Regions from separate parts of the Alteromonas sp. 4NS20-0143 genome, predicted to be linked through region 2. Evidence: predicted binding sites of a transcription regulator. Region 2 holds the regulator's gene; each other region holds the start of a gene.

Evidence for each region. Region 2 encodes MetJ, which represses methionine synthesis genes. Its sites were predicted from a motif close to TAGACGTCTAGACGTCTA; they were not measured.
Region 1: metA (homoserine O-succinyltransferase MetA) is a predicted target of MetJ. The motif match lies at 1,171-1,188, and genes of this name have one in related genera.
Region 3: serA (phosphoglycerate dehydrogenase) is a predicted target of MetJ. The motif match lies at 1,082-1,099, and genes of this name have one in related genera.

Annotation. Positions count from the first base shown of each region.
Region 1 covers NZ_BAAJLR010000002.1:319,388-326,217, reverse strand. Annotated here, with positions in the region: gene AC27HD_RS05155 (chemotaxis protein CheW) at 1-478, shown strand, start outside; gene AC27HD_RS05150 (DUF2802 domain-containing protein) at 579-1,013, shown strand; gene metA (homoserine O-succinyltransferase MetA) at 1,253-2,191, shown strand; gene AC27HD_RS05140 (homocysteine S-methyltransferase family protein) at 2,195-3,262, shown strand; gene metH (methionine synthase) at 3,272-5,896, shown strand; gene AC27HD_RS05130 (DUF938 domain-containing protein) at 5,948-6,532, shown strand; gene ppnP (pyrimidine/purine nucleoside phosphorylase) at 6,576-6,830, shown strand, end outside.
Region 2 covers NZ_BAAJLR010000008.1:40,271-47,100, forward strand. Annotated here, with positions in the region: gene metF (methylenetetrahydrofolate reductase) at 160-1,050, opposite strand; gene metJ (met regulon transcriptional regulator MetJ) at 1,213-1,542, shown strand; gene AC27HD_RS15265 (malic enzyme-like NAD(P)-binding protein) at 1,747-2,964, opposite strand; gene AC27HD_RS15270 (hypothetical protein) at 3,618-3,932, shown strand; gene rpmE (50S ribosomal protein L31) at 4,251-4,463, opposite strand; gene priA (primosomal protein N') at 4,999-6,830, shown strand, end outside.
Region 3 covers NZ_BAAJLR010000003.1:383,312-390,141, forward strand. Annotated here, with positions in the region: gene AC27HD_RS08890 (5-formyltetrahydrofolate cyclo-ligase) at 1-310, shown strand, start outside; gene rpiA (ribose-5-phosphate isomerase RpiA) at 391-1,047, shown strand; gene serA (phosphoglycerate dehydrogenase) at 1,155-2,384, shown strand; gene AC27HD_RS08905 (DUF481 domain-containing protein) at 2,502-3,245, opposite strand; gene AC27HD_RS08910 (DUF481 domain-containing protein) at 3,453-4,352, opposite strand; gene AC27HD_RS08915 (HDOD domain-containing protein) at 4,456-5,280, opposite strand; gene AC27HD_RS08920 (DUF1289 domain-containing protein) at 5,354-5,650, opposite strand; gene AC27HD_RS08925 (SIMPL domain-containing protein) at 5,867-6,577, opposite strand.

The DNA.
Region 1 (6,830 bases), on a different contig from region 2:
GATGAAAAATAACGGCACTGACAGCAACGATGAAGTCCTTCAGTGGGTGACATATCGCCTAGGTGATGAAACATACGGTATTAATGTAATGCAGGTACAAGAAGTATTGCGTTATACCGAAATAGCGCCGGTGCCCGGTGCGCCTGACTATGTGTTAGGAATAATAAACTTGCGTGGTAACGTTGTTACGGTTATCGATACGCGAGCACGCTTTGGTTTACCTCCTACCGAAGTTACCGACAATACGCGTATTGTTATCATAGAGTCTGATGAACAAGTCGTTGGCATACTCGTCGATAGCGTCGCTGAAGTGGTGTATCTGAAGTCGTCTGAAATTGATAGTGCGCCAAACGTAGGCACTGAAGAAAGTGCTAAGTTTATACAAGGCGTAAGCAATCGCGATGGCGAGCTTCTTATCTTAGTCGATTTGAACAAGTTGCTAAGCGATGAAGAGTGGGACGAGCTGAGTAGTATTTAGTGACTAGGCTTTAGTAAGTACTATGTAGTGAAAGTAGAGCTGATGGCACGTGTGCCGTCAGCTCCCCCTTGTATCCCTGTCTCATTTAGGTGTGTCGCATATGGACTTGCAGCTTGCTGCTCTGTCACTGGTTGAATGTATACTCGCGATAATCAGTTTTTTACTTATTATCGCCGTTATAGTGCTTTATACAAAACTTCGCAAAACAACTGAATTGTTAGAAAACCTTACCGTCAAGGTCTCAACAGAGCTGTCGAACATTGCTGTCCAAGTTAATGATGCTAACAACCAGCAATCTGAAATTCAGGCTAGAAGCGTTGTGATCAGTAAGCATTTACAGCGTATTGATGAAAAGCAGCAAGACGTGGACAATCAGCTTCGAGAGCTAAAATTTCAAGATCCATCGTTAAAGCTGTATCAGCGGGCTGCTGATTTAGTCAAACAAGGCGCCACGATTGAAGAAATCATTGAAACCTGCGATATTCCCCGTGCCGAAGCCGAGATGCTTGTTATGGTGCACAAGTCGGGCTGCTAGTTCTTTATTGCTGCTACCTTTCAGTATTTCTTTGCGTTTGTCTTAATGGTGCGTGATGCGCGCATGCCACTTATATATTTTCTAATCTTTCTTACTCTTATCTAGCGCTCATACACTTCCCTCCCAGTTTCCTCCACTTCCCTACCAACTTTGCGTTTAGACGTCTAGACGTAAAGATGTTGACATATTCACAGTATTCGCCACAATACAGTTATCGTTTTTTTCGACTGGAGTTATTTATGCCAATCCGTATCCCTGTGCAACTGCCTGCTCAGAATGTCTTGTTAGGTGAAAACATATTCACTATGGATATGGATAGAGCGGCGAGTCAGGAAATTCGTCCTCTTGAAGTGGGTATTCTTAATTTAATGCCCAATAAGATAGAGACAGAAGTGCAGTTACTGAGATTGTTGTCTAATACGCCATTGCAAATTAATGTGGACTTTATTCGCATCGATAACCAAGCACCAAAAAATACGCCACAGTCTCATATGGATGCCTTTTATCACGAGTTTTCCAGCGTGGCGAATAAAAAGTATGACGGATTGATTGTCACGGGTGCCCCCCTTGCTTTACTCGATTATGAAGAGGTAAAGTATTGGGAAAATATGAAAACTATTTTGGAGTGGGCCCAGCGCCACGTTAACTCAACCCTCTATTTATGCTGGGCTGCTCACGCGGCAATGTATCATTTCTACGGCGTGACGCGGGAGCTTCGAAACGAAAAGTTTTCAGGCGTTTACCAGCACAATGTCAACGATCCAAACAACGAATTACTGCGTGGATTTGACTCTCCCTTTGCAGCACCACACTCTCGTTACGGTCACATAGACACATCACTTTATAATGGTGTTGAAGGTCTTAATGTAGTGGCTGAGTCAGAGGAAGTGGGCGCTTACATTGTAGCTTCTGAAGACAAACGGATGGTGTTTGTTACCGGACACCCCGAGTACGAACCGGACACGCTAAAAGACGAATATCTGCGTGACGTGCAGGCTGGTCAACACCCAGCGGTGCCGAACAATTATTTCACTGACAATGACCCTACTAAACCGCCTTTAGTTCAATGGCGCTCCCATGGAAGTCTATTGTTTACAAATTGGCTTAACTATTACGTTTATCAAACAACGCCGTACGATTTAAGCCAGTTAGCTGAAAAACCACAGCCAAAGAGGTAACGCGTGAGTAACGATTTTGATTCGAAAGCACGAGCTAGTTTAGCCAGTGCCGCAAAAGAAAGAATTTTAATTCTAGATGGCGCCATGGGCACCATGATCCAACGCCATAAACTGGAAGAAGATGACTATCGCGGCGACCAATTTGCCGATTGGCATTGCGATGTTCAAGGGAACAACGACCTTCTTGTATTAACTCAGCCCGACCTCATTTACCAAATTCACTGCGACTACCTAGACGCAGGTGCCGATATTATTGAGACGAACACGTTTAATGCCACCACCATCGCCATGGCCGATTACGACATGGAAGCCATATCTCGTGATATTAACGTGGCAGCTGCAAAACTGGCTAAAAAAGCTGCGCAACAATACAGTCTAAAAACACCGGACAAGCCTCGTTACGTTGCCGGCGTACTTGGGCCTACCAACCGCACCGCGTCAATATCCCCAGATGTAAATGACCCGGGCAAACGAAACGTCACCTTTGACGAATTAGTTAACGCGTACAGCGAGTCTACCGAAGCACTCATTGAAGGTGGTGCTGACCTCATTATGCTTGAAACCATCTTCGATACGCTAAATGCCAAAGCGGCGGCCTTTGCTGTTGAGCAAACCTTTGAGAAAGTGGGTAAAACCTTGCCAGTTATGGTGTCGGGTACTATTACCGACGCATCGGGGCGCACACTATCAGGTCAAACCGCCGAAGCGTTTTATTACTCTATGCGTCATATTAGTCCATTTTCTTTCGGACTTAATTGTGCATTAGGCCCTGATCTTCTGCGACAGTATGTTGATGAAGTTGCCACTATTTCAGAGTGTTTAATTTCAGCACACCCCAATGCTGGGCTGCCCAATGAGTTTGGTGAATACGATATGGAAGGCCCTGAAATGGCCGAACATATCAAAGAGTGGGCGGAATCTGGCTTAGTCAATATTGTGGGAGGCTGCTGTGGAAGTACGCCTGAGCACATAAGTGATATAGCCAACGCCGTTGCGGGCATTAAGCCTCGTCAAGTTCCAGCATTTGAACCTAAAATGCGTCTGTCAGGCCTAGAGCCATTTGTACACTAGGAGGGCAATGTGAGCGCAGATTTTTCTACATTTATAAATATTGGTGAAAGAACCAACGTAACCGGATCAGCTCGATTCAAACGGCTCATTTTGGACGGTGACTACGAAGCTGCACTCGACGTTGCTCGTCAACAAGTTGAGAACGGTGCGCAAATCATCGATATCAACATGGATGAGGCGATGCTCGATTCAGAGCAGGCAATGGTGACGTTTTTAAACCTTATTGCGTCTGAGCCTGACATAAGCCGAGTGCCTATCATGATTGACTCCTCAAAATGGGACGTCATTGAGGCCGGGCTTAAATGCGTACAGGGCAAAGCCATTGTAAACTCCATAAGCCTTAAAGAGGGTGAGGCACTTTTCATTGCACAAGCGAAAAAAATCAAACGATATGGCGCCGCTACGGTTGTTATGGCGTTTGATGAAAAAGGCCAAGCAGACACCCAAAAGCGCAAAGTTGAAATCTGTCAACGAAGCTATAAGGTCCTCACTGAACAAGTTGGGTTTCCTCCCGAAGATATTATTTTTGACCCGAACATTTTTGCTGTCGCAACCGGCATTGAAGAGCATGATAACTACGCGGTCGACTTTATTGAGGCAACACGTGTTATCCGCAAAACGTGCCCCTATGCGCACATTTCAGGTGGCCTTTCCAATATTTCATTTTCGTTTCGTGGCAATAACCCTGTTCGCGAAGCTATGCATTCGGTTTTTCTTTTCCACGCTATTCGAGCGGGGATGGACATGGCCATCGTTAATGCCGGTCAGCTTGAGGTGTACGATGAGATTCCCAAGGCACTTCGCGAAGCGGTAGAAGACGTTATTTTAAACAGGCGCAGCGATGGCACCGAGCGGCTACTCGATATTGCGCCACAGTTCCAAGGCGATGGAAAGGCTGCGGCAAAAGAAGATCTTACCTGGCGAGAACAAAACGTAAGTAAACGCTTAGAGCATGCTTTGATAAAAGGGATTACCGATTACATTATTGATGATACCGAAGAAGCGCGTCTAGAGGCTGAACGCCCGCTACACGTTATTGAAGGCCCGCTCATGGATGGGATGAATGTCGTCGGGGATTTATTTGGCGAAGGTAAGATGTTCTTACCTCAGGTAGTTAAATCTGCCCGAGTAATGAAAAAAGCAGTCGCTCACCTACAGCCATACATTGAAGCTGAGAAGTCTGACGATAATAAAAGTAACGGTAAAATATTACTGGCCACCGTAAAAGGTGATGTTCACGATATCGGCAAAAATATTGTTGGTGTTGTTTTGCAGTGTAATAACTTTGAAGTTATTGATATGGGTGTCATGGTGCCCGCGGCAAATATTCTTCAAAAAGCGAAAGAAGAAAATGTGGATATGATTGGCCTTTCGGGTCTCATTACACCGTCGCTAGATGAAATGGTGTACGTGGCTAAAGAGATGGAGCGCCAAGGTTTTGATATGCCACTGCTTATCGGTGGTGCAACAACGTCGAAAGCCCATACTGCCGTTAAGATAGAGCAAAACTATCATCCAGCTGTGGCCTATGTACCTAATGCGAGTCGTGCAGTAGGCGTGTGTCAGAAATTGCTGAACAAAGGTTCGCGGGATATATACGCAAAAGAATTAGCGAAAGAATACGATACGGTACGAGAGCAGCATGCTCGTAAAAAGCCCCGCAGTAAGCCTGTTACACTTGAGGCTGCGCGAGCTAATGGCTGCAAAGTCAATTTTGCTGAGCACCCTGTTAAGCCAGCGCAGCTTGGTGTAACGCCTATCACCGCAGACTTGGCTACATTACGAGATTATATTGACTGGACGCCTTTCTTTTTAACGTGGTCATTAGCAGGGAAATATCCACGAATCCTTAATGATGACGTGGTTGGTGAAGAAGCAACGTCATTGTTTGCTGATGCCAACGCCATGTTAGATAAAATTATTGCTGATAGCTCACTTGAAGCAAAAGGCGTGATAGGGTTGTTTCCCGCAAATAGGGTGGGCGACGATATCGAAGTCTATTCAGATGAGAGCCGCACTTCGGTAAAAGGGGTTGCACATCATTTGCGTCAGCAAACCCAAAAAGATAAATTTGCCAACTACTGCCTTGCCGATTTTGTGGCTGAAAAGCAAAGCGGAATTGCAGATTATATCGGCGCGTTTGCAGTTACTGGCGGCATAGGTGAGGACACCCTTGCCGATGCATATATTAAGGCCGGTGATGACTACAATGGCATTATGGTAAAAGCCGTTGCTGATCGCCTAGCTGAAGCGTTTGCTGAATACCTTCATCAGCAGGTGCGCTTGAAGTATTGGGCCTATGCGCCTAATGAAACCTTAAGCAATGAAGAACTCATTAGGGAGAAGTACCAGGGTATTCGACCTGCGCCAGGTTATGCGGCGTGTCCAGAGCATACTGAGAAACAGCTCATTTGGGATTTGTTATCTGCAAAAGAGCACACCGGCATGACGCTTACTGAAAGTTATGCAATGTGGCCTGGCGCGTCCGTATCGGGATGGTACTTCGCTCACCCAGAAGCAAAATACTTTGCGGTGGCTAAAATCCAACCTGACCAAGTTGAGGATTACGCCAAGCGCAAAAACTGGACATTGGAAGAAGCCGAGAAATGGCTTGGGCCTAATCTGAGTGATTAGGTCAATCTGCCGCTTTGCTAAATTATCTGTAAGATGGAAGTTATAACAGTAATGGAAAAACCATTTAGCCAAGCCTGTGAGAATAACAAACGCCCAATTTTAGATATTCTAAAAAGGGCGTTCGCCCATACTCAACAGGTGCTTGAAATTGGCAGCGGAACCGGGCAGCACGCATCCTACCTTGCTGCTCATTTGCCTCATTTGATGTGGCATACGAGCGATCAATACGAGTACCACGACGGAATAAACGCTTGGGTAAGTGAGTCTTCACTATCCAATCTTATTCAGCCAATCGGATTTAAGGTGGGTGTAGATCCGTTTCCTGCTTTGCCCTTTGATGGAATATTTTCCGCCAATACTGCCCATATTATGCAAAAGCATGAGGCAAAACTGCTTATGGAATTAGTGTCGCAGAAACTTCCTAAAGGCGGCACATTTTGCCAATATGGCCCGTTCACACAATCAGGTGTTTTCTCATCTCAAAGTAATGCTGAGTTTCATCAATCGTTAGTCGAGCGGGGATGTGGCGGCTACAGAGATATTGATGAACTCAAAGCATGGGCTAAACGACTCACATTGAAAGAAATGATAACGATGCCTGCTAACAATCTTATGTTAGTGTGGACGAAAGAATAATAACATTTAAAACCAATTTTCTAAAAAACTATCAAGGAATACTATGTCATTTTCAGTTAACCACTACTTCGACAATAAAGTCACCTCAATAGCATTTGATTCAGCAAATGGTCCCTGTACATCGGGTGTGATGTCTGTAGGTGAGTATACTTTCGATACTTCAAAGAAAGAACTAATGAAAGTTGTCGAGGGTGAGCTTACCGTAAAACTACCCGGTAGCGATGAGTGGCAATCGTTTCCGGCCGGCACTGAATTTAACGTAGATGCCAATGTGTCGTTTGACGTAAAAGTATCATCG
Region 2 (6,830 bases):
ACACTGAGTCAGCACCAACGTTTAGAGACGTTGCTGCCGTGGTTCTTGCTGTGATTCTGTAATTTGATGGTAACTGCCAGCGGCGCTATGAGTAAAGGTTTATTCTAGAGCAGGTCGATGCATTGTCTCTGCATTTTGCCTGTGGCTTACGGTCGGCAATTATTTGCTGTCGCCACGCACCCCAAGCATATGGCAAATCGCATAGCTTAACTCACTGCGATTTAGGGTGTAAAAGTGGAAGTGCTTTACTCCCTCTTTTGCTAATACCTTAACTTGGTCCATCGCAATGTTGGCACCAATCAGGTTACGGGTAGCTTGATCATCAGCGTCTAAACCATCAAACATTTTATGCAGCCAGCCGGGCACGTGAACATTGGTAAATCCAGCAAACTTCACAAGGGTTTGATAGTTTGTCACTGGAAGAATACCTGGCACTAAGTCTAAATCAACGCCGGCAGCAGCGGCCCGGTCTCTAAATCGCAGGAATACGCTAGTATCAAAGAAAAACTGTGAAATGGCCTCGGTAGCACCGGCTTCTGCTTTGCGCTTCAAATTCAGCAGGTCGAACTGCGCATTGCGAGCTTCGGGGTGTTTTTCAGGGTAGGCAGCAACTGATATATCAAAATCAGCAACCTCTTTCAGTAAGGCCACTAAATCCGATGCATACATTTCAGTGTTATCCATGCCCGGCGGTAAATCACCACGCAAAGCAACAATGCGGCGTATTCCTGAATCCCAGTAGTCTTGCGCAATTTGCCTTAATTCGTCTTTACTGGCGTCAACGCAAGTAAGATGAGGAACTGCGGCGACGCCTGTTTGCTGCTGAATGCGCTTGACCACATCGTGAGTTCTGTCTCGTTCGCCACTATTTGCTCCATATGTCACCGACATGTAGCTTGGCTTCAGTGGTGCTAAACGCTCAACTGATTTCCATAGAGTTTGCTCCATGGCTTCCGTTTTAGGGGGGAAAAACTCAAAGGAGACGTCAATATCACGCAGTTCCGATAGGGACTGGTTGAGCGCATCAATGCCTTGTGCATAAGAAACCATGTATTTTTTCTCTCTACTAGCGATATGGATAGACGTTTAGACGTCTAAATTAAAGAATATATGTCTAGACGTCAAGAGGTTTACACTGCTCAATTGACCTTTTCGTGAACTCGTTTAGAATTTCCCTTCATAACATAAATAAAATAAGACCGAGTTAGTACTATGGCAGAATGGAATGGTAAATATATACACCCCTACGCAGAGCACGGTAAGAAAAGCGAACAGGTAAAAAAAGTCACTGTTTCAATACCGATTAATGTGCTGAAAGCGTTAACTGACGAACGCACCCGTCGCCAAATTAATAACTTGCGACATGCAACTAACTCAGAATTGTTGTGTGAGGCATTTCTTCATGCCTTTACAGGTCAGCCTTTACCGAACGATGATGATTTGCGTAAAGACAACGGCAACAGAGTGCCTGCAGAAGCAAGAAGAATTATGGAAGAGATGGGCATTGATCCCAGCTTCGAAAATGAGCCTACCGAAGAATAGGGTAGAGCGAATGCACCTAAGTATGACAGTGTGACGCTGTCATACTTAGGTGCTCAATTTAATAAAGCCGCTTTAATAAAAGCGCTTTAATAAAATCAGGTTAATAAGGCCGACTTATCAAAACGTAGCGTCTGTGTTTTACACTCGCTCATACGCCTTTTTATTAAGCCTGTTTCTCAAGCGTAATGGCTAAGACTGAACGTCTTAAATGCCAGCTACCCCAGAGTCTATGGCAGCTTTTGATACTGCACTAGCAATGCGTTCGCACAAGCGGGGGTCCATGGGTTTAGGGATAATGTAGTCCTTTGAGAAACTAAGACTTTTGCTATTGCTCGCGGCAAGCACCTCAGCAGGTACTTCTTCTTTTGTTATGGCGCGCAGTGCCTCAACGGCAGCTACTTTCATTTCATCGTTTATAGCGCTTGCTCGTACGTCTAATGCGCCGCGGAAGATAAACGGGAAGCAAAGTACATTGTTTACCTGATTTGGGTAATCTGAGCGACCGGTTGCCATAATGAGATCATCTCGTACCGCATGAGCGAGGTCTGGCCTGATTTCAGGGTCTGGGTTAGAGCAAGCGAACACGATAGGGTTATCGGCCATAAGCGCCAATGTTTCCGGAGGAAGAAGGTCTGGGCCAGACACGCCCACAAATATATCAGCACCGTCCATGACGTCTTCTAGGGTTCGCTTGTCGGTGTTGTTAGCAAATAACGATTTATGTTCTGTTAAGTCTTCGCGACGAGTGTGTATCACTCCTTTTCTGTCGAGCATGTAAATACGCTCGCGCTGTGCACCGCATTTTATTAGCAACTCCATACAGGCCACGGCAGCGGCTCCCGCTCCTAGACAGACAATTTTGGCATTTTCGATATTTTTGCCCTGAATTTCTAGCGCGTTAAGCATTCCGGCTGCGGTGACAATTGCGGTGCCGTGTTGGTCATCGTGAAAGACGGGGATTTTACAGCGCTTAATAAGCTCTTGCTCTATTTCAAAGCACTCTGGCGCTTTGATATCTTCAAGATTGATACCGCCGAACGTATCAGCAATATTCGCTACCGTATTGATAAACTCTTCGGTAGTTCTGTGCTTCACTTCAATATCAATAGCGTCGATACCAGCAAAACGCTTAAACAGCAGCGCTTTACCTTCCATTACCGGTTTTGAGGCTAGTGGACCCAGATTACCTAAGCCTAAAATAGCAGTACCATTACTGATAACCGCCACCAAATTGCCTTTAGCCGTATACTTGTATGCGTTGTCTGGATCTTCAGCTATTTCTCTTACTGGCTCGGCAACGCCTGGGCTGTAAGCAAGCGCTAAATCATCAACGCTGTCTGCGGGTGTCGATAGCTCAACGCTTATTTTTCCTGGCGTAGGCTTGGCGTGATAATCGAGAGCGCGTTGTCTAAAATCTGACATGTGAAATAGATTCCTTGAGTGTAGGGTTCATGGATATTGCTATATGTTTAAAGGGTAGCGCCTACTGGCCATTTTTTTAAAGGCTAGCTGCATCAAATCCGGACTGTTATCCGTGTTATTTATCTGTGTTATTCTTGCTTGAGCGCACGTGGTAACACTAACACAGGCCATGGTGGTCTACATATCTGATCAGAGTTACTAGGGCGTGCTCTATTGTGCTACTTAATTACGCTAATGGGTCATAATTAATGTAGGTGAGAGAAACTCGTTAGACCAGTAAAAGCAGACTATGTTTGTCATTCATACATATTATGTTTATTTTTTATCTCATATTTCTTCTGTATTTGTACGGTCTTTCAAATAATGAGTCAAAATTAAAATAGCGAGTCAACAAGACCGGCGAAAAGGCGCTTGGCATAGAGCGACCTGGCATTGAATTACCTGACAGTAAGCTACCTGATTGAGAGCCTTCTGATACAGAGAAAACTGTTGAAGAGTTATATACATAGAAACTAGGTATTTAGACGCTAGCTCTTTAAAAGCGACGTTTCAAATAGCTATCCAGTAAAGAGAAAAGCCCTAGCAAATATAAATTCTAATGCTTAAGCTTCGGGCTAGCGGCTTTAATGAATAAAAATGGTGAATGTGAAAATATGACAGAACGTCGATTAATCAGCGAGCTTACTGAGGTTTGCGAGGGGCTAAAAAAACAAGACAATGGCTTTGTTTGGCTCACTCATTTAGGGCACTGGCGCAACCCAGAGATTGTGGCCGTGTTTGACACCGAAATAAATCGCAACCGCGCGCTTGAACAAAACTGGGAGGCGACATTTATAACGCAGGTAGAGATAGCGCTGGAAGGAATTAAGTCTAAGCCTGTATCTGTGCGTTTTGATAGTGAGGAGGCGTGCGCAAAACAAAGCCAGGGAAATTGGGATACGCATTTCGCTAAAAACGTCACTCATTAGGTCTTCATATCTGAGATCTATCAACGCACTGCCAGCGCTCTCTTGTGCTCGCGCACAATTCAGTGTTTTCTAGTGCTCGCGCACAATTCAGTGTTTTCTAGTGCTCGCGCACAATTCAGTGTTTTCTAGTGCTCGCGCACAGTGTTTTCTAGTGCTCGCGCACTATGATACCTGTTCTCTTTGTCGCTCAATGGCGGTTCTATCTTCTGTTTATGCAGAAGCCCATGGAGCTGGTCATTCAAAAGCTATCTAAAAAGCAGGCAATAAAAAAGCGCCCTAAGGCGCTTTTCCAACTCAATACTTAAAAAAGTACGAAGTTTATTTCTTGCTAAGAGCACCGAAACGCTTCTTGAAGCGATCAACACGACCACCAGTATCAACGTTACGTTGTTTACCAGTGTAGAATGGGTGGCAAGAAGAACATACGTCTAGGTTGATGTCTTTACCCATTGTAGAGCGGATTTTCATTACGTTTCCGCAAGAGCATGTTGCTGTCATTTCAGCGTATTCTGGGTGGATACCTTGTTTCATGGGATTACCTCACAATAAGGCCGTATCGCTATTCAGCCCGAAGCCAAACACCATACGTAACTTAATATTCAAATGATGAGCGGTTCTTAGAACAACCCATCGCAAAAGAGCGGCGGATAATAAAGGAAGCTGCGCCAGCGATCAAGCGCTTTATGAGTTTAAAATATCCGTACTCTTTGTTGTGTCACCTTGATATAGAGCCACTGCACCTGCGGTAACACGCCGCGATTACGAACATTTTAAATCTCGCTGAGTGGGTAATTATCTATGCGGACTGGTATTGTGTAACCAAAGCAAAAAATAGGGTCAAAAAATAGGGTTAGTAAGGTAATCTAAAACTATTTGAGATGGTTTTATGGCAGCGATGAAATCTGTGTTTAAATATCCCATATCTTAACTCTCACGCTAATCGTGAGTATTCATTCTTGTTAACTGTGCTCGTTATATTAGCTCGTCGTATAAGCTCGTCATATTAACGGTTAGCTATCGGGCCTAATAAACAACGAAGACAGTAGCTTTAGAGGTGCGTTCTACCATGGCTTATATTTGTGTTGCGGTGCCAGTGCCTCTGCGACAGTTGTTTACTTATACTTATCATTGCGATTTAGCCGCAGGCGTGAGAGTGCGCGTGCCCTTTGGCCCAAGAAAGCTGGTGGGTATTGTTGTTGACGAGCCAAACAAAGACGCTCCTGAGATAGAGAATGCCGATAAGTTAAAGGCCATAGAGACGGTACTTGATGAAGCTCCCGTCATAGATGCAGTGCTTTTGAAAATGGCACAGTGGCTGTGGCAATATTATCATCATGCACCCGGTGAAGTGCTTCACACCATGCTTCCTGTTTTATTGAGAAAGGGTGAAACAGCGCAAGTATTGCCAGAAGAAAGAATACGGCTGACTGAAACGGGGGAACACACTTCATCTGATGAACTAACACGGGCACCAAAACAAAAAGCATTTTTTGAGGCGCTACAAAAATCCAGTTTGTCAGCGCAGCAAAGTCGAAAGTTATTTGGTGCGCCAGCGGTTAAATCCCTTATAGATAAGTCACTTGCCGAAGTGGTTGATGTAGTGCCTGAAGTGCGAGAGCAAGAATGGCTATCGACCATAACCATTGATGAAAAGCCCATTCCCGATACCGAGCAGTCTGTTGCCATTGCAGCGCTTAATCAGCAGCAGGGTAAATTTGCCGTCAGTTTGCTTGAAGGCGTGACGGGAAGCGGAAAAACCGAGGTCTACTTACAGGCCATCGAGCCTTTATTACAAGCCGGTAAACAAATACTTATACTTGTCCCCGAAATTGGATTGACTCCACAAACCGTGTCTCGCTTTGAGAAGCGTTTCAGTATCGATGTTGGGGTATTGCACTCCCAGCTTTCTGATAAAGCTCGGCTGCGGGTATGGCAGCGGGCAAAATCTGGTGAGTTAGGCATCGTTATTGGAACCCGTTCAGCAATTTTTACTCCTCTTGCTAACCCAGGGATGATCATTGTAGATGAAGAGCATGATGAGTCGTTTAAGCAGCAAGATGGGCTTCGCTATCACGCCCGCGACTTGGCGGCGATGAGAGCGAAACAACACAGTATTCCTTTACTGTTAGGTAGTGCAACCCCCGCTTTAGAAAGCCTTAATAACGCTTTAGGTGGGCGGTACGCCCATTTACACCTTACCCGCCGAGCAGGTGGTGCACAGAATACCCACCAGCATCTTCTAGATGCGCGAGATCAACCTCTGCATTACGGTATATCACAAGCGCTGTTAACCATCATGCGCCAGCATATTAATGCGGGAAACCAAGTGCTGGTATTTGTGAATCGTCGCGGATATGCGCCTGCGTTATTGTGCCACCACTGTGGTGAAACGGTAACCTGCAAGCGATGTGACAGACCTTACACCGTGCATAAGTCGCAAAATCGGTTGCAGTGTCACCACTGCGCCGGCACCAGGGCAATGCCAAGGCAATGTGAAGCTTGTCACAGCGCGTCCCTCGTTACCGCAGGTACCGGCACAGAGCAAGTGGAAGACGGGCTAGCCTCTTTGTTTCCAGATGTTAAGCAGGTGCGTATTGATAGCGATACGGTGCGAGGAAAGGATAAACTTCATCAAACCTTAGATGCCATTAATCGCCAGGAGTATCAATTACTTGTTGGCACTCAGATATTGTCGAAAGGGCATCACTTTCCTCACGTTACGCTTGTGGCCGTGCTTGATTGCGATGGTGCCTTGTTTAGCGCCGATTTTAGAGCGCCTGAAAAGTTAGCACAGCTAGTCACTCAGCTTGCAGGGCGTGCAGGAAGAGCCAGCAAGCCCGGCGAAATGTGGTTACAAACTCACAACCCCCACCATCCGCTGTTACAAGATTTAGTGAA
Region 3 (6,830 bases), on a different contig from region 2:
TGTTCCCACTAGCACCATAGACGTTATTTTAATGCCATTGGTGGGCTTTGATAGCAAAGGCAACCGACTGGGCATGGGCGGCGGTTACTACGACCGTACGCTAGCATTTACTCAAGTTACTCAACTTACTCAACTTACTCAACTTACTCAACTTACTCAACTTACTCAACAGAAGCCCATTTTGATTGGCATTGCACACGATGAGCAAGAAGTTGAGACCCTGCCCTTTGAGCCTTGGGATATTCCGGTTGATATTATTGTGACCCCTAAGCGAATACTCACCTTTTCTGATATTAAGCCCAAATCATAGGTCCATTTCTTTTAAAGACATAAAGCTGCGATTTTGCGCCTTATCGGTTACACTTCAAGCAAACCAAAAGGAGAGTAACAATGGATCAGAACGCGAAAAAACAAGCAGTGGCAAAAGCGGCGATAGACTATGTTGAACAAGACAGCATTGTTGGAGTAGGCACAGGTTCAACCGTTAACTTTTTTATTGAAGAATTAGGCAAAATCAAACATAAAATAGAGGGGGCTGTATCAAGCTCTGAAGCCTCTACAGAAAAGCTTAAAGCATTAGGCATTGAGGTTTTCGAGCTTAACGACGTTAGCAACCTATCGGTGTATATTGACGGGGCCGACGAAGTCACCGAACACAAGCATATGATTAAAGGCGGAGGCGCTGCGCTTACACGTGAGAAAATAGTGGCTGGCGTGGCAAAAACGTTCGTGTGTATTGTTGATGACAGTAAGCGCGTTCCTGTCCTCGGTAATTTCCCCCTTCCGGTGGAAGTGATCCCTATGGCGCGCTCTTTTGTGGCTAGAGAGTTAGTGAAATTGGGTGGCGATCCTGAATACCGTCAGGGTGTCGTGACCGACAATGGCAATGTCATTTTAGATGTCCACAATTTAGATATACTCAATCCTCGTGAATTAGAGCAAGCAATTAATAATATTCCCGGTGTTGTTACTAACGGAATTTTCGCTTTGCGCGGCGCGGATATCGTGCTTTCAGCAACCGATGAAGGTGTAAAAACCTTTAAGTGAAATACTCCTTTTAACTGAGGGCGTTTTCTGTTATTTTCCTTTTAGACGTCTAGATGGCTCAACCCATATTTTCGAACCGAAACACAACAGCGAGAGACAGCGAGTTCATGAGTAAAGTTTCACTTGAGAAGGACAAAATCCGAATTTTATTGTTAGAGGGTGTTCACCAGAGCGCGCTCGAAACACTGAAAAATAACGGTTACACAAACATTGAGTATCTTAAAACTTCTCTTCCAGAAGATGAGTTGATTGAAAAAATCAAAGATGCCCACTTCGTCGGACTCCGTTCTCGTACCCAAATTACTGAGAAGGTGGTGGATGCCGCTAAAAAGCTCGTTGCCATTGGTTGCTTTTGTATTGGTACAAACCAAGTTGACCTAGCTGCTACTCAGCGCCGCGGTATTCCTGTGTTTAACGCGCCCTTTTCAAACACTCGCTCTGTTGCCGAGCTAGTGCTAGGCCAAATTATTCTTTTACTTCGTCAAGTGCCAAGCAAAAATGCAAAAGCACACCGCGGAGAATGGGAAAAGACTGCAGTTGGCTCTTACGAAGCAAGAGGCAAAACGCTGGGAATTATTGGGTATGGCCACATTGGTACGCAGCTTAGCATCTTGGCAGAACACTTGGGCATGCGCGTGCAGTTTTTTGACATCGAAGATAAGCTAGTGCTGGGTAACTCAGCTCAAGTTAAGTCTCTAGAGAAACTGCTTAACACCTCTGACGTAGTTACGCTTCACGTACCTGAGACACCTGAAACGCAAAACATGATAGGTGAAAAAGAGCTGTCACAAATGAAGCCTGGCAGCATACTCATTAATGCGTCTCGCGGAACAGTGGTTGATATAGACGCGCTATCAGGGGCACTTAAAAGCGGCCAGTTAAATGGTGCTGCCATTGACGTATTCCCAGTAGAGCCTAAGTCGAATGGCGAAGAGTTTGAATCACCTTTACGAGAATTCGACAACGTCATTCTTACGCCACACGTTGGGGGAAGCACCCAAGAAGCGCAAGAGAATATTGGTATTGAAGTGGCGGGTAAGCTTGCAAAATATAGCGATAACGGTTCAACCCTGTCTGCAGTTAACTTCCCAGAAGTATCGCTGCCAGAGCACAACAGCCGCTCACGCTTGCTTCACGTTCACAAAAACCAGCCAGGTATTCTTACGCAAATTAACCAAGCGTTTGCAGAGAAAGGCATCAACATTGAAGCCCAGTACCTTCAAACGAACGCTGAAATTGGTTACGTTGTAGTAGACGTTAAAGAAGACAGAGGCTATGAAGCCCTTGCTGAACTTCAGCAAATTGACGGCACTATAAAGACACGTATATTGCACTAGGCTGCATAGCGGCACGTTCAAATGGTGAATAGCCCAAATAAAAACGCCGCATCGACAAATGTCTATGCGGCGTTTTTTTATAGCTAAACAGTGAATACTGCTAGCGAATCGGCTGGTTTAAAAGAAGTTATATACCAAGCTAACTGCTGTTTCGGTATCAAGATTATCTCTGTTATCAGCGACGTCTGAGTTATGGTCCATTTTGAACGACAAACGCATTGAAAGGTTGCCTGAGATCACTGCAGTCAATGCCGATTCAGCACGAGACTTTGTATTCTCAGAACCTACTTCCGTACTCAGTGTTTGAGTAAACTTAGACGTGTCTGAAATTAACCACGAGTAGGCTGTTGAAGCACGGACAATAACACTGTCTTGATCTTCGCCATCTTGCGTTTCAACAAACGAGTAACCCGGACCAATTGAATACTCTAATGTATGTCTCTCGTTCTGTAATACCTTTTGGTTCCAACCCAGTGCTAGTGTAGCTTGATAATTAAAGTTGCTAAGGCGGTCATCTTCGAAGGACGCAAAGCCGAACAAGCGGTTATCTGGATTTTCTAATTTATAGTTACCCTGAGCTGAGGCGAAAAACTTCTGCGCTGATGTAAACTCAACGTCTTCACCGTCGTCTCCCTCAACACTCTCTTCTTTGTAAAGACCTTCGATAAGGTAATCATTGCTCCACATCTCTAGCTCTTGATGCGCAGTAATACCAGCATTTATCGATGTGGTTTCTGTGTTACCCGTTGTTGAGATAAACCCTAACTCACCTTCCATAGTAAATGGCTTTGGCTTGTCTTGAGCAAAAGCAGATGGTGCAAGTGAGAATGCGATTATCGATGCGAGAACGCGCTTATTCATTGAACAGTCCTATTGATTAACTTTCCCTTCGTTACGCTGCGATCACTTCATTGACGACGCAACACAACCATTTTCAGGATATTAACAACGATACAAATCGCTGCCGGTGATGTGTGCCGCGCAGTGTACCGATTAAAAATTGACAGTCAACGTGAAAAGGTCAAAAAATCGACGAAAGTAGTAAAATGCGCAACGGATATACAAGGTCTAAAAAAATTGGTAAACAAGAGCCACAGAGGTTTCGGTGCTTAAAGGCGCTATATCTTCTGCTGTATCTGTTTCATGGTTTAAAATGAAGGATAACTTCATGGCAAGGGAGCCGAAAACGTTAGCAGATAAAGAGGTTTCACTGCGGGATTTGGTGTTCTCTTCTCCAGCTTCGGTACTCACAAATTGCCTGAGTTTGGCGCCTGAACTCCAGCGGTATTTGTATTCCGCTGAGGCTCTGACTATAACGCCGTCGTTTACCATGGTGTTATTGTCCGCCTGCGCTTCAATGAAGCTGTAACCAGGGCCAATGCTGTAGCGAAATTCGCTATCCTCATTGCGCCAAAGTCGCTCTGAATAACCCGCTGCTAGTGACGCACGGTGCTCATAACCAGTAAACCTGTCATCCTCATAATCGCCATACATAAAAATTCGACGACCATTGGCCACAAGCTTGTAATCAAATTGAGCGCTACCAAAGAAGCGCTGGGCACTAATATCTCGTTTAGCACCAATGGTGGCACTTTCTTTATAAAGAAGCTCTGCGAAGTACACACTGCTCCACGTTTCGGTCTCATGGTCGGCATTCACTGCGGCTTTTACACTTGCCGCAGATGTATTTCCGGTGTTTACCAAAACGCCCAGCTCGCCATCAAGATTAAATCGCGGGATGGTATCGTCCGTGTCCGGAGTGAAGTCGGCGTGGTAAAGCGTTTGAATAAGATCGGTGGCCTGCGCAGATGAAGAGATGCTGGTGCACATAACGCACAGCGCGATGCAGGTCTTGATGAGGTCAGTGAGCATAATTAAATTAACGTTGGCTTTATCGTTTTTGTTATTGGCTTTTATGAACTTTCTATTTGAGAGTGCTTTTAAGTAAAAACACTTATTCAAGTCCATTTGAGCGTTGAGCCACGAGTGAGCAATGACTAGCTATAATAACATTCGCTTAAGTAATATATTTACTGAAGCACTATATTCGCTTTGCGGTTTACGCTTTGACTCATCTGATTAGTGCAGCAATTTTCACTGTTTCACGCTCTGCGTAATCAGTGGCATTACTCACCATTTCCATGTCTAAACTTACTGTATTGGCTATTTCAGAAGTAAAAAGTTCAATATCTGAATGATTTTCTTCGTCTAACTGACGCACTGCAATTCGATTGGACAACGCCAGCACCCCAATTTCACGATCTGACGACTGTCTTGCCACATCGTTCACATGCGTGATTGGGTAGAATAAACCAATAGGTAAGTTCCAACTTTCCAATATGATACCGCTACAGTGTGCGAAGGTAAAACCGAAAAGCTGCTTTTGTCGCTGGTAAGGAAGTAGTGATTTATCACTGTCTAAATATTGTTGGTAAAGCTCTGGCGAACGCTTTGCTATTACAAGCTCGCTTAAGTTTTGCAGTATTCCCATCACAAAAAAGCGCTCTATGACTTTCGCATTGGTACTCATAGCCAGGTGTTTGGCTAACATGCCTGAATAAACAGACGCATGCCAATGTTGCTTTAAATCGATAAGTTCAGAATCAAAACACTTGAAGGCAGTGCTGGCTGTTTCAGAGACAACTAAGTTATACAGCGCCTCTCCGCCAATCACGTTAATGGCTTTTGACACAGACTCAATTTGAGAGGGAAAACGGAACAAAGAACTGTTTGCAAGGCGTAGCACCTTAGCTGTAAGCGAGGGGTCAATACTGATTAAGTTACCTATGTCTTCAGCGCTTGAGCGTGGGCAGTCGAGTAATTCACGCAACCTTACGCATACATTGGGCAGCGCAAAGGATTTAGTGGCAAACTTTACGTATTTCTTTATCGACATTAACACACTCTCAATTGGTATTAGACGCGGCTATAACAACTGATTCTAAAGCCTTTGGGCTCTGGCTCGTCAGCTATTCATTATCGCGTTGCTCGTTCTCAAACAGGCCTATTTGGCTATTTGTCTTCTTACTTTGTGCTTCTAGTTGCTGTTTGCGTGCTCTGGCAATAATGGCGCGCTTACGCCTCATGCAGGCCGCTATAATTTGGCGTTTCGTTGCATCATTCACTTGAAGCCAATAAAGACGTTCATCTCGGCTTCTAAGACACCCTTTGCAAAAACCACGAGGTCCTGATTCGCAAACCCCAATACACGGGCTTGGTATTTCAAAGAACTCCAGTTGTTCAGACTGTGGTTTCTGCTGTGACATGATCTCTCATTGTTTTTGTTAGAATGAGTGCGTTACCGCAGCCCTTTCTACTGTGATGTTAACGTTAGCGAACTCACGGCGCCGATTAAACACGAAACTCAACCTTACTGCTACTAGACATTAGCATCAAATAAGCCTTGAACCTCATAGCGCCTTCAGCTTACATAAAGCCCTTAACGTGAATATAGCACTCAGCTTAAATATAGCCTTTAGCGATTAATCTACTAACGTGTAATCGATGGTTGATACCACGCGCACTTTTTTAATGTGAGGGTGATAACTATCTCTACTGCTTATGCTAAAGCGACCTTGATTGGCTCGCTTGATTTTACCTAATGTACTTTGCGAATCTGTTGCGAACTTCTCGGCCACTTCTCTTGCATTTAATGTGGCCTCTTCAATCATCGACGGTTTCACTTCGTTTAATCGAGTAAACACGTAGTCAGGTTGATTTTCATAGCGATTCTCAGATAACACTATGCCCGATTTAATTAGCTTACCCACCTGCTGCATAGCTATGCGAACCGTTTCTACTTGCGTCGAAAAAACGGTAATAGTTTGCATACTGCTATACCTAAATGGTGCTCTTTCGCCCCCACCATACTGCTGTGCAAGCTTGTCAGTGATCTGGGGTTTACCGGTAGTAATGCTGTCTGACTTAATACCGCTTTCTTCTAAAAAGCGAACTACTGTTGCACTATTTTGTTCAATTCGATCGTAAAGCTCTGGTAAGTCGTTACCCGCATCCACAAACTGAATTGGCCAAATAACTTGGTCGGCAACATATTCTCTTTCTGATAGCCCTTTTACCGTCACCACCCTATTCCAAGTTTGCATATCTTTCATCGATGCAGATAGGGTTGTGCCAAGAAACGCGACAGCCAGGATCATACCTAGTGCAATAACAATGGCGGCACCTACTTTCATGTGATTGATCTCCTTTATGCTTTTATACTCAGTATCTACTTCAGTTAGGTTACTGTGATTGCGCATTAATCACTAGTGCTTATTCATTTACCTATTTTAGTTTACGCACAAAAGATAAGGCATAAATTTAAGGGCTATTTTCAATATGTAGGGGCGAAGACAAAATTTGAAGATGCGAAAAACCGTTAGCTAAAAAAAAGGCCACTCAATAGAGTGGCCTAAAAATGCTCTTTAAGAGAGCAACGCTTGGGTA